DNA from 3 places in the Moritella sp. 36 genome. Region 2 is predicted to be linked to each of the others. Evidence: predicted binding sites of a transcription regulator. Region 2 holds the regulator's gene; each other region holds the start of a gene.

Region 1 (4,308 bases), 510 kb from region 2:
ATAAAAAAATCAAAACAGACATCGATCCATTGGTATACATGGTTAGCGTCGGTTATGTATTTTAATTAGCTTTACAGTTTTAATTCTCTAGATATAACAAGGTGCATCAGCATCTTGTTTTGTTTGTGGCTCAATATAATGTCCTATCGTTACACCTTCCTTGTTCAATTATTTCCTCCTGTCTTAATCCGTTTTTATACAGTTCTGTTTTTGATTATGCATGTTTCGGCTGTGTCATTTAAGCCGTAGATTACAATCCCTTACACAGAAGCCGTAATAGACAACGTATGCTATTAGTACTCTTATCGCTAAATTTGCTACCTCGAGCTATGCGATTACTGGCGTTTTCGGTGATGGATGAGATGTAAAATTAATACGGCAGACGATTTTCTGTTTGATTAAGACAAATAATAAAAGCAATTTCGAGTGTGAAACGTCAATAAATGCCGAGAAGATATTTAGGCTTTCATTAATTCGACATATTAGAGAATAAAGTTATGCTTGGTAGAAAAAATGCAAGAAATAGAAATGCAGTACTGGCAAATGCAGGGATTGCGAGCGTCGGAGCCACTGCGACAAGCGCTACGAGTAATGCTGCAGCATTAAGTGCTAATCAGAATCCACCTCCGAGCACAAAGGCTCAAAAGGCTTTAGATCGTGTAAAGTCATTAGGGCCCTTAGCTATCGATCGGCGTGGTGATATAGCTGGTTGGATAGGAGATTCAGCAGATGGTTTTAATGATCTTGCTAAACATATTCGGGATGGAGAGAGTGCGTATACAGGTGGAGGAGCTTTGGAAGCTTCAGCTTCTACTATTTTAGGTCCGCTAATGTTAGTTCATGACACTCTTACTAATATTTATGAATGGAAAACAAACTTCAGAAATGGCACACAACTTACAGCTAACCCACGACTTTCTCCGGCTGATGCAATTTTATATTCGAATACTAAGACTACCGCATATTTTAAGAAGCGGATGGTGAAGAAAATATGCGGTGATTCGGTTTCGTTTAGTGGTGGTATGCTTAGTGCTGTTACTCATGTGAATGTGCTAGGTGCAACTCGTCATGGACGTTCTGATGCTAAGACTATCGCACATCTTGTGAGGCTTAATAAATTACTTAGTCAGTATAAAGGTAAAGGCCAACATTTGAGTGAAGTATGTGATCTTTGCAAGGTCATTATTGATGCTAAAAAACTTAAACTCGAATCGCAGTCGGCCGCGCTGGTAGCTGATCTTATCCCTGGTAGTGTCGCAGGAGGTGCCACTGCTGCAGTTAGTTTTATACATGGGCAGACAATGGCTAGTCGATTATCAAAAATGGCTTTTGATATTGAAGAGACGGCTCAAAAATTACATCATCGCGCGTTTTATGAAATGAACGCTAGTTCATCGAAAGTATATGAGCCAGAGACTCCAGCTCTGGATATGGTACGTGAGTTATTTTCCCAAGTTGGAAGAATAGAAAAGGAAAGAGTATTAATTAACTTCTCTGGTCACAAGTTAAAACTGGGCGGAGAGCATCGTCGAGCGGATAAGTTGATGCGTGAACCAGGTGGCTGGCTGACAATTGTAGATAAATTAAATTTGATTTAACTTTATAAAAAACCTTAATTTGTACATGGATGTGCAAATTAAGGATAAATATCAACTATAAAATATCAGCTCAATATATACCCTCATTCACTTCAATTTATTATTTAATTATTTGTTCTCTGCATTAATTTTATTTATAATTAACTGGTCTTTTATACAGTTCTTATTTGTACTGTGCTACTTAGTTGGTTATGACTCGTTAAGCTTATGAGAAAAATAATTCATATCGATATGGACGCGTATTTCGCCAATGTAGAAATACGTGATAATCCAGCTTACAAAGATATTCCTATTGCGATTGGTGGCATGAGTGATCGTCGTGGCGTGATAGCAACATGCAACTATATTGCGCGCCAATATGGGGTGCGCTCTGCCATGTCCTCTTATAAAGCAATGCAGCTCTGCCCTGATCTAACATTAGTACCGTCACGTATGCAGGTATATAAAGAAGTCTCAGCCCAGCTCCATGAAATATTTTCTCGCTATACCGATCTGATAGAACCGCTATCATTAGATGAAGCTTATTTAGATGTCACGGATTGTGAATTATTTTCTGGTAGTGCCACGTTAATTGCCGAAGATATTCGTAAAAGCATTGAGTCAGAGTTAGCACTTACTGCGTCTGCAGGTGTTGCACCTGTTAAATTTTTGGCTAAAGTAGCATCCGATATTAACAAGCCTAATGGTCTCTTTGTTATTACGCCTTCACAAGTAAAATCCTTTGTCGCAGATTTACCACTGAATAAGATCCCTGGTGTGGGAAAGGTCACTTGGCAAAAGCTTAATCGTGTTGGTTTATATACTTGCGCTGATGTGCTTAAATTCCCACCCGAAGACATAATTGAGAGTTTTGGAAAGCTAGGCCATAGTTTATTGGAACGCTGTCAGGGCATTGATAATCGGCCTGTTTGTAATGAACGTCATCGTAAGTCGGTGGGGGTTGAGATTACTCTACCTGAAGATATTGTCACGCTAGAACAGTGCATGGTGTTATTTCCTCAGCTATATCAAACCTTGTTGCAGCGCCTAGAAAAAGCCTCTCCTGAAATGCGGATCACTAAGCAAGGCGTTAAGCTTAAGTTTAATGATTTTACGCTAACCAGTACAGAGCAAAGTATTACCAACCTCGATGAGTATCTCTTTACTGATTTGTTTGCCCAAGCATTAACAAAGCAAGAACAGCGTGGAATTCGTTTAATTGGTTTATATGTCGGCCTTGCCGGAGACAACGACAGTGAACAATATAACCTACTGTTTTAGCTGTGCTTTCAATTCATGTGATAATTTTATTTATCTTTCTATAATTTATCTCTCACCTTTCTATATTCCTAAAAGTTATTAAAAATCAGTTTATGTTCTTTGGCGGTTATAAGTAAAAGGGCTATATTGATCCAAACGATATGAAATTATCCAATTTGGTCTGATGGAGTAGAAGATGAATCAACAGAGGTTGACCCACCTTAAACAGCTGGAAGCTGAAAGTATCCACATAATCAGGGAAGTTGCGGCAGAGTTTGATAATCCGGTAATGATGTATTCAATCGGTAAAGACTCGTCTGTGATGCTACACCTAGCTCGTAAGGCTTTTTACCCAGGTAAAATCCCATTTCCATTATTGCATGTTGATACTAACTGGAAGTTTCGCGAAATGATTGAGTTTCGTGACAAGACGGTTGCGAAATACGGCTTTGATCTGTTAGTACACAAAAATCCTGAAGGGATTGCAATGGGCTGTAGTCCATTTGATCACGGCAGCTCAAAGCACACCGATATAATGAAAACCCAAGGTCTTAAACAGGCGCTGGACAAATACGGTTTTGATGCGGCATTTGGCGGCGCACGACGTGATGAAGAAAAATCACGTGCTAAAGAACGTGTTTATTCATTCCGTGATAAGAACCATCGTTGGGACCCGAAAAATCAACGCCCGGAATTGTGGCGCACTTACAATGGTCAGGTAAACAAAGGTGAAAGCATTCGTGTTTTCCCATTATCGAACTGGACCGAACTGGATATTTGGCAATATATCTACCAAGAACAAATTGAAATTGTACCACTTTATCTTGCTGCAAAACGTCCTGTTGTTGAACGTGATGGTGCGTTGATCATGGTTGATGATGATCGTATGAAGTTACGAGAAGGTGAGCAGATCGAAGAAAAAATGGTTCGTTTTAGAACTCTTGGTTGTTACCCATTAACAGGTGCTGTGGAATCTGAAGCATTAACATTGCCTGAAATTATTGAAGAAATGTTACTGGCGACAAGCAGTGAACGACAAGGACGTATGATTGACCATGATTCTTCAGCTTCAATGGAGCAAAAGAAACGTCAAGGTTATTTCTAGGTAGGAGCAGGGTAGATGAACACTCAAATAGCAAATGAATTAGCACAAACAGACATTGAAACCTACTTACATCAACAGCAGCATAAAAGCCTATTGCGTTTTTTAACCTGTGGTAGCGTTGATGATGGTAAAAGTAGCCTTATTGGTCGCTTATTGCATGACTCACATCAGATCTATGAAGATCAACTTGCTGCATTGCATGTTGATAGCCAGAAGTCAGGTACAACAGGTGAAGCGGTTGATTTAGCGTTATTAGTTGATGGACTTGCTGCTGAGCGTGAGCAGGGAATTACGATTGATGTGGCATACCGCTATTTCTCTACATCAACACGCAAATTTATTATTGCTGATACACCGGGGCATGAA
Region 2 (4,308 bases):
CCCTCAGTAAAGAATTCAACTGAATATCCTTTTGAGAATAATAAGCTTAGGTACTCTCTGAATACGGTTGCATAAAGTTTATTGCCTTTAAACGTACGACGTAAAAAGAATGCGCCGCCACGACGGAACATAGGGCCAGCAGGGAAGAAGTTAAGATTTATACCGGCGGCAATGTGTGGTGGGATCAAACCTTCATTGTAAATAACATAAGAAATAAGTAAGTAATCCATGTGGCTACGATGACAAGGCATAAATACAATTTCATGACCGTCGGCGGCAAGTTTACGCACTTGTTCGGCGTTATTAACTTTGATACCGCTGTAGATCTTATTCCATAACCAGCTCATAAAATTACTGGTGTTTTTTACGAGTTTATACGAAAAATCACTGGCAATTTCATCGATGTAATCATTGGCTCGCTTTTCCGCTTTTGTTGCTGAAATATTATGCTCAGCGATCTCAACTTGAATGGCTTTTTTAACTTCTGGATTACGCAGTAGTTGTTCAACAAGTTGGTAGCGGTTAGGTAGTTTAGGGCCTGATGCGGCTAATTTTTGACGACTGAAATGGATCTTAGCAACACGAATTAATTTCTGTACGATTTTTTCATCGGTGCCGTGCTGATCGGCCATGAAACGCAGTGATACCGGTTTGTTAAAACGAACCAAGTTATCTTTACGGTTAAGACCCACAATGATTGTTTTACGTAAACGGCTTGGTGAAATACTGTTTGCTAATGATAGTAGTGGTATTTGACCTTCTTTACCGGGGGCGCGTCCCCAAAACAATGCGACTGGCATCAATTGAATATCAAGGGCTTTATCATCTTTATGTAAGCGTAATAGCTGTTGGAATTCGTCAAAAAATACGTCAGTATCTTTTACTCGGCCGAAGAGGGGCGCTGGATTATCTAAGCAAACATAACTGGGAATGATGACCCCGTTCACTTTTATTGGTGTAAGCGGGTCGGGTAAGCCTCGTTCTTTACAAGCTCGCTGTAATGCCACGAGATCGGTCATCGATTTAGTTTTTAAAGCATAAACAATAGGACGTGTTAAATCTAGATTTAACGCATCAACGGGGTTATCTGGTACGTACTGAGATTTAACTAAGCCGTTAACGAAACTTCGACTTAACATTGACGGTGTTTGTTGCATAGGTGTTATCATTCTGTTGTATAAAGTGCGAGAGTGCTTGCTCCAATAATATCAGATGTGTAGCCATAAATCTGTGTTTCAGCGCCAGCAAACGATTAATTCATTATTATCCAGATATACTCAAGGCATATATTGCAAACTTGACAATACTGTATATAATTACAAGAAACTGTATATAAAACCAGTTAGGGTTCATGATGAAAGCATTGACACAAAGACAAGCAGAAGTATTTGAATTAGTTAAACAACATATTAAAAATACTGGTATGCCACCGACCCGAGCTGAAATTGCTAAGGAACTTGGTTTCCGTTCACCTAATGCTGCGGAAGAGCATTTAAAGGCATTAGCACGAAAGGGCCATATCGAAATTCTTGCGGGTACTTCTCGTGGTATTCGTTTGTTGGTTGATGCTGAGCAAGCCAGTAATGACAGTGGTTTACCTTTAATTGGGCAGGTTGCCGCCGGTGAGCCAATTTTAGCGCAAGAACATATTGAAGCACACTATAATGTTGACCCTTCAATGTTTACACCAACGGCAGATTTTTTACTGCGTGTACGTGGCGAAAGTATGCGTAATATTGGGATTATGGATGGCGATTTATTAGCTGTACATAAAACTAAAAATATCAGTAAAGGCCAAGTTGTTGTTGCGCGTGTTGACGATGAAGTAACTGTTAAGCGCTTTGAACAGCAGGGCTGTGAAATCTTACTGCACCCTGAGAATGATGAAATGAGCACAATTCGTGTTGATTTAAATTTCCAACATTTTGATATTGAAGGTGTCGCTGTCGGTATTATTCGTAATACCGATTGGATGTAATCACACCTTCTTACCCATCGAGCCTGAAGATAGATAGTAAATAATCCTATTGCTGACTATCTATCTTTATATTTCTTTTTTCATTTCTTATCCCCTATCTTTAAATTTAGAAATCGTTTTCAAATCTTGCTTTAACATCACAGTTCTGATCATCTTCTACCTATTAATTTTTTCTTTTCCTATACTCAACATGAGATATAAAAATAAATATTTAATTTGTTTGTCGGTACGCTGGTACAAATATAGGATTAGTTTATGGAACAATACGTTATTGCTATGACGTTGGATGATAAGATCGATGTTTCATCGATTTCCACTCTTAAAGTTATACTTGATCAGCTCCCCATTAAAGCGTCATCTCAAGTACTTGATGCGCGTAATGTGACTCACATAGACAGTGCCACTTGCCAATTATTTTATGCTTATTCTCAACATTTAATTACACATAATGCGACCCTCATTTTTCTATCTCCATCGGATAAATTTACGACTGTTGTTCAAGCTCTGGGGTTCGACGTATATTTTAATTACGCATCAGTATGAGGTGTTCTCATGAAACGAATATTAGCTGTAGATGACTCGGTATCCATTCGTGAAATGGTTCAATTTACCCTAAAGCAGGCTGGTTATCACGTCGATGCCGCCGTTGATGGTGTGGATGGATTAGAAAAAGCTAAAATGGGGAATTTTGATCTTATTATTTCTGATATTAATATGCCTCGGATGGACGGTATTAGCTTAATTAGCCAACTGCGTAATGAGCGAGCGTATAAATTTACGCCTATCTTAATGTTAACCACAGAATCGGGTAGTGATAAAAAGATGGCTGGTAAATCTGCTGGTGCGACTGGGTGGATCGTTAAACCTTTTAATCCTGAAAAGCTCATTGCTACCGTGCAAAAAGTATTGAGGTAAGCATGGATATCGATCTCAAACAATTTCAACAGGTATTTATTGAAGAATGTGTCGAAGGGTTAGAAGTGATGGAAACTGAATTGCTAAAGCTAACGCCTGGTGCAGTTGATAGCGAAGTGATTAATACGATTTTTCGGGTTGCTCATTCCATTAAAGGGGGCGCGGGCACATTCGGTTTTAATCAACTGACAGAATTTACTCATGTCGCAGAAACATTATTAGATGATCTACGCGCTGGGACTTTAGTCCTTACTGACGATCATATTAGTCTTTTTTTACAAACTGTTGATTGTTTAAGAGAGTGGGTCCAACTATTAGCCTGTGATTTAGAATCAATCCCTGACATTGTAGAAGAGCTTAAGTATCAATATAACCAATTTTTGCAAAGAGATATGAATCAACAAGCATTACCGAATGGTGATGAAATAGCGGTGACGGATGTTGCCGAATTAGCAACTAATGCACACGATGACGGTTATTGGTTAATTAATTTTATTCCCGGTCCGGATATTTTAAAACAAGGTAATGAGCCACGTTTAATCTTTGCTGAATTACAGGAGATGGGCGAGCTAAAAGTAACTCCCAAGATTGCGGACCTCCCATTATGGGAGGTGTTATTACCAGAAGATATTTATGTGAGCTGGGAACTTGAATTAATTAGCAACATCAGTGAATCGCAAATAAAAGAAATATTCGAATGGGTTGCAGATGACTCAACAATCATCATTATACATTCTAATACTTTCTCTAATTCAAAGGCAGAATATGGTAATACTGATCATGCTTTAGCCGAATCTGTGATGACTCCAGTTGTATCGAAAACAATAATGAATAACGCGCCGACTGAAATAAATTCAATTCGAGTATCAATCGATAAAGTTGATGCGTTAATCAATATGGTCGGTGAATTAGTGATCACCCAAGCGATGCTCGGTGAGCTTGGTCAGGATTTTTCTGCTGAGAGGCTACCTGAGTTTAAAAAAGGCTTGATTCAATTATCTCAGCATACCCGTGAGATGCAAGACAGTGTGATGAAAATAAGAATGTTGCCGATCCAATTCGCCTTTAATCGTATACCTAGAATGGTAAGGGATCTAAGTGGGAAATTAGGTAAAAACGTACTGCTTAGGATGCAAGGTGAAGAAACTGAGCTAGATAAAATTATGCTTGAAAAGATCTCTGACCCAATTATGCATCTCGTTCGTAACGCTTTAGACCATGGTATTGAAACCATCGGAGAGCGTAAATTGGCTGGTAAAAGTGACGTTGCTTGTTTGGGGATCACGGCATTTCATCAAAGTGGTGAAATTATTATTGAGATCCGCGATGATGGTCGAGGATTAAACAGAGCAAAAATTCATGCTAAAGCCATTGAAAACGGAATTGCTAATCAAGACCAGCATTATAGTAATAGT
Region 3 (4,308 bases), 1.4 Mb from region 2:
TATAATAACAGTGCTAATACTGATATATAACTTAAAGAAAAGCGTATTAGCCATATTACGATTGATAGATTTTTTAAGATTAGAAAACATATTATTGTTTAACAAATAGGTAGCCCCTCACAACGAATTGTTTTAATTATTTGCTCGGGGAGTGCTATAGCCAGTGAACAAAGCCCTAAGCGATACTAACAACGTGCTTAAACCTAACGACAAACATAGCGCCACCCAACTCACTGCTGCCAATATTAATATCCGCTTTCATTGTTTTAACTATCGTATTTACAATAGCTAAACCTAAACCAAAACCACCCGTTTGCCTGCTTCGGCTGTTATCTAAACGTGTAAAGGCATCCAATACTTGTTCACGTTGTAACGGCGAAATACCTTCTCCATCATCTTCAACAATAATACTGAAATACTCAAGATCACTTTTTAGGCTAAGCTTGACGGTTGAATCCGCATATAAACACGCATTTTTCACCAAATTATCAACTATAAGTTGCAGGTAACGAGGGTTTGCATCAACCCTAACCGTATCGACATCTGAAGAAAGCGAGACACTAGGATATTGGCGTTGAAATTCAATTTTACGTGATTGCATCAACTCACTTAAATCGACGATTTGATGCACCAATGAAGGTTTATGTTCGATCGTTTGCAACATCAAAATATCATTGGCCAACGCTTCCATTTCAACCGTGTAACGGCTTAAATCATTATGTAATTCAGTCGTATATGTACTATGTTCTTCATCACTTAATAATCCCATCACTAATTGAATTCGCGTTAACGGTGTGCGTAACTCATGCGCAATTGCATTGGCCATAACCTGTTGTTGATGCTGTGAGTACTGCAAGGATATCGCCATCTCATTAAAACTTACCGCCATTTGATTTAAGGGGGCGGGTATGTTGTCGACAACCCTTGTATCGAGCTGGCCATTTGCTAATGCCTGACTTGCCAAACTCAATTTATAAACATGATCGGATATATTTTTCACAGCGACATACAGCACTAATGCGATACTCAAAAAGATAAAGCCCAATAATAAAAATAAAGCATCGTTATCGTCATCAGGCCCCTCCATGGGTGCATCCATACTAGAAATAGTATCAATAATGAGTAGTGACTTGTCATAATACGGGATGATTACAGCCAGGCGTTCATCATTAGCGTTAGCGTTATCATATACATGCACGCCGCCCCAACCAATACCAATAGGTAAAGGTGGTGTATCATTATCCTGATCAATAACATCCAATAATTCATGTCGTTGGTGATATTTTAATACTTCTTTCGCGGATAACGTTTGAATTGAAAAACCCGTGAATTGGCTTAATAGATCCACTTCCATATCCCAGCGTTCACTACCTTCCTCAAAATTATCCAGTAAACGTGCAACAAAATTAGCATTGTATACAAATTCAGCATTGTTAAAATAATTGTAAATGATGATTACAAATAATACTATGCTACCAATGATTACGGTCGTAATACTGAGATACAGCTTAAAAAAAAGTGTATGACCCTTATTACGGTTTATTACTCGATTGAGATTAGTCAATATATTATTGTTTAACAAAAAGGTAGCCCTTACAGCGAATTGTTTTGATAATTTGATACGGTGCTACATCATCTTTTATCTTTTTACGTAAACTGGATAAGCGCATGTCGAGTGCTCTATCCAAGCCATCAAATTCAACCCCTTTTAATGCTTGATAACACTCATCACGGCTAACAATTGTTCCCGCTTGTTTTGCTAAATATTCCAACATTTCATATTCTGCACCGGTTAAGATAATCTCTTCATTATCACGGGTAACCAAACGCTTCAATGTATCTATCGTTAACGTACCAGTATGACTTAACGCATTATCATTTTTCTTACTTCTGCTTTCGCGGCGTAACAATGCTTCAATATGAGAGAGTAAAATATGCGGTCGTAACGGTTTATGCAGATAACCATCAGCGCCCGTATCCAACGCTGCAATCTCAGATATTTCTTCACTGCAAGCGGTAAGCATAATAATAGGCCCAGTATAAGTTTCACGACTTTGCTTACACACTTCAATACCGTTCATACCCGGCATCATAATATCCAATACCACCAGATCAGGTTGTAATCTGATGATATCGGCGAGTCCATCTGTACCATTATTGCTAAGTGATACTTTATATCCTTTAGTGCGTAAAAACATGTCGAGAAGACGACAAATCTCTAAATCATCTTCAACAATTAAAATGTGTTTTTTGCCATTTTCTAACATGTTCAAAGAAACCTTATGTCATTATAAATAAGTAAAATACAGGGATAAGAAAACACTTAAGCGCTAGGTAAGTTTAGTTCACTATCATTTAGTCTAATGGTATGAATATTGTAATTTTTCGGTATAACCCAAGTATAGCGATCAAATAATAACCCTAACAATACTGTAATACTAACGAATTTAGTTATATGAATGCCTTTACACTATGACGTATGAATAACAACGCAATCATATAAAACAAAACGTAAGCTTTCAGTCTCTAATTTGTCAGCTTTGTCAGCTTTGTCAGTAGTAATCAAGCAGCCAGTCAATATTTTTATAAACTACTGTGATTTTATCAGTGTTCCCCTACTTAATATCTATACAGACGGTATAATTACGCTAAAATACAATCCTAATGACCTTGGCTTTAAATCGTGCTTGCAGAAACAGCAAGCATGCTTCAGATAAGAGTAAACATGCTTTCAGATAAGAGTAAACAAGCTATTCGTGATGTTTATCAGAACATCCGCGATTCACTGCCTGACTTTGCAGTCCGTAAATCACAAAATATCCTTGTGGCTGAAATGGCAAAAACCCTCGCCGGTAATTTTGATAAAAATCGTCGTTTAATTATAGCCGAAGCAGGTACAGGAACAGGTAAATCATTAGCTTATTTGATTGCAGGGATCCCACTCGCCACCGAAGCGAAAAAGACCCTCGTCATTTCAACAGCCACCATTGCACTACAAGAGCAGCTTTTGCACAAAGAACTGCCTTTCTTTCGCCGTCAATCAGGGCTTAAATTTGAGTTTGCCTTGGTGAAAGGTCGTCAGCGTTATTGCTGTGAACAAAAGCTTGCCATGCTTTCGCAAGCTGATGACCAAATAGAACTACTTGCTGACTTAGCCACAGTTCCTAAAAAACGCGATTTACAGCTTATCAAGCGCATGTTTACGGCCTACGCAGCAGGTAAATGGAAAGGCGATATCGACAGTTGGCCCACCCAGATCCCCGGCGATATTTGGCAATTAATTGTTTCAGACCGTCACAGTTGCAGTAAATCATTTAGCGCACACCGTAATTGCCCTTTTCATAAAGCACGTGAAGCCTTGGACCAATGTGACGTGCTCATTGTAAATCACGCCTTATTATTAGCTGATTTAGAGCTTGGTGGCGGCATTATTCTACCAAAACCAGAAGACTGTTATTACGTACTGGATGAAGCCCATCATTTACCACGCATTACCCGTGATTTCTCGTCAGCGCATGCTTCGGTACTCGGCGCAAAAGCCTGGTTACAGACCATGGCGGTATCAATGCGCCAACTCACGCAAACTATCGCGTCAAGCGAGATATCCGATCCGGTCACAAAACTGCTCAGTTCAATCAATACTATCAGTAAAGAACTCACCAAGGTCCACAGTTTAATGTCCGCTAACGATCGCCAATTTAGTGATGATTCTTGGCGCTTTGCTGATGGTGAACTACCAGAATCGTTAGCAGAACTGGCAGCAAACATGAATCATGAAACCAAACGTGGCGTTAGCCAAACAGCAAAGATTGTTGATATTCTTGCCGAACAAGTAAAACAAGATCAGTTGCCACAAGTTAAAGCAAATAAACTCATTACCGAAGTGGGTTTTTACCTGCAACGCATCGAGAATCTACATCAAGTGTGGAACATGCTGATTAAAGAAACAAAAGGCACACCACTGGCAAAATGGGTAGAGAAAAGTGGCACTCGCCAAGACGACCATATCTTTGCAGCTAGCTTGATTGATGTTGACAGTAAACTAGAACACATGTTGTGGTCGCAATGTGGCGCTGCGATCTTGACCTCAGCAACATTAACCTCACTCGGCAACTTTAATTATTTCCGCCGCCAAGTCGGCTTATTAAATGATGAATCAGCGCAGCACCTGCAACTCGACTCACCGTTTGAGTTTGAACAAGCAGAGCTATATATACCTAATTTAGCACTAGCACCAAATGAACAGGGTTTCACTGAGTTATTAGCAGAAAAACTCCCAAGTTTACTGCCGGACAAAAAAGCATCTTT

The links. The regulator LexA, encoded in region 2, represses DNA repair genes until DNA is damaged. The targets are predictions, from matches to a motif close to TACTGTATNNNNATACAGTA.
Region 1: the regulator LexA is predicted to act here: its motif matches at 1,741-1,760, upstream of dinB (DNA polymerase IV).
Region 3: the regulator LexA is predicted to act here: its motif matches at 2,617-2,636, upstream of dinG (ATP-dependent DNA helicase DinG).

What each region holds. Positions count from the first base shown of each region.
Region 1 is NZ_CP056120.1:4,307,627-4,311,934, reverse strand. Features, by position in the region: gene ompW (outer membrane protein OmpW) at 1-65, shown strand, start outside; gene HWV03_RS19075 (hypothetical protein) at 498-1,598, shown strand; gene dinB (DNA polymerase IV) at 1,806-2,858, shown strand; gene cysD (sulfate adenylyltransferase subunit CysD) at 3,034-3,942, shown strand; gene cysN (sulfate adenylyltransferase subunit CysN) at 3,958-4,308, shown strand, end outside.
Region 2 is NZ_CP056120.1:4,819,990-4,824,297, reverse strand. Features, by position in the region: gene plsB (glycerol-3-phosphate 1-O-acyltransferase PlsB) at 1-1,157, opposite strand, end outside; gene lexA (transcriptional repressor LexA) at 1,355-1,978, shown strand; gene HWV03_RS21430 (STAS domain-containing protein) at 2,234-2,521, shown strand; gene HWV03_RS21425 (response regulator) at 2,531-2,893, shown strand; gene HWV03_RS21420 (chemotaxis protein CheA) at 2,896-4,308, shown strand, end outside.
Region 3 is NZ_CP056120.1:3,406,119-3,410,426, forward strand. Features, by position in the region: gene HWV03_RS15030 (ATP-binding protein) at 1-105, opposite strand, end outside; gene HWV03_RS15035 (ATP-binding protein) at 176-1,582, opposite strand; gene HWV03_RS15040 (response regulator transcription factor) at 1,569-2,267, opposite strand; gene dinG (ATP-dependent DNA helicase DinG) at 2,726-4,308, shown strand, end outside.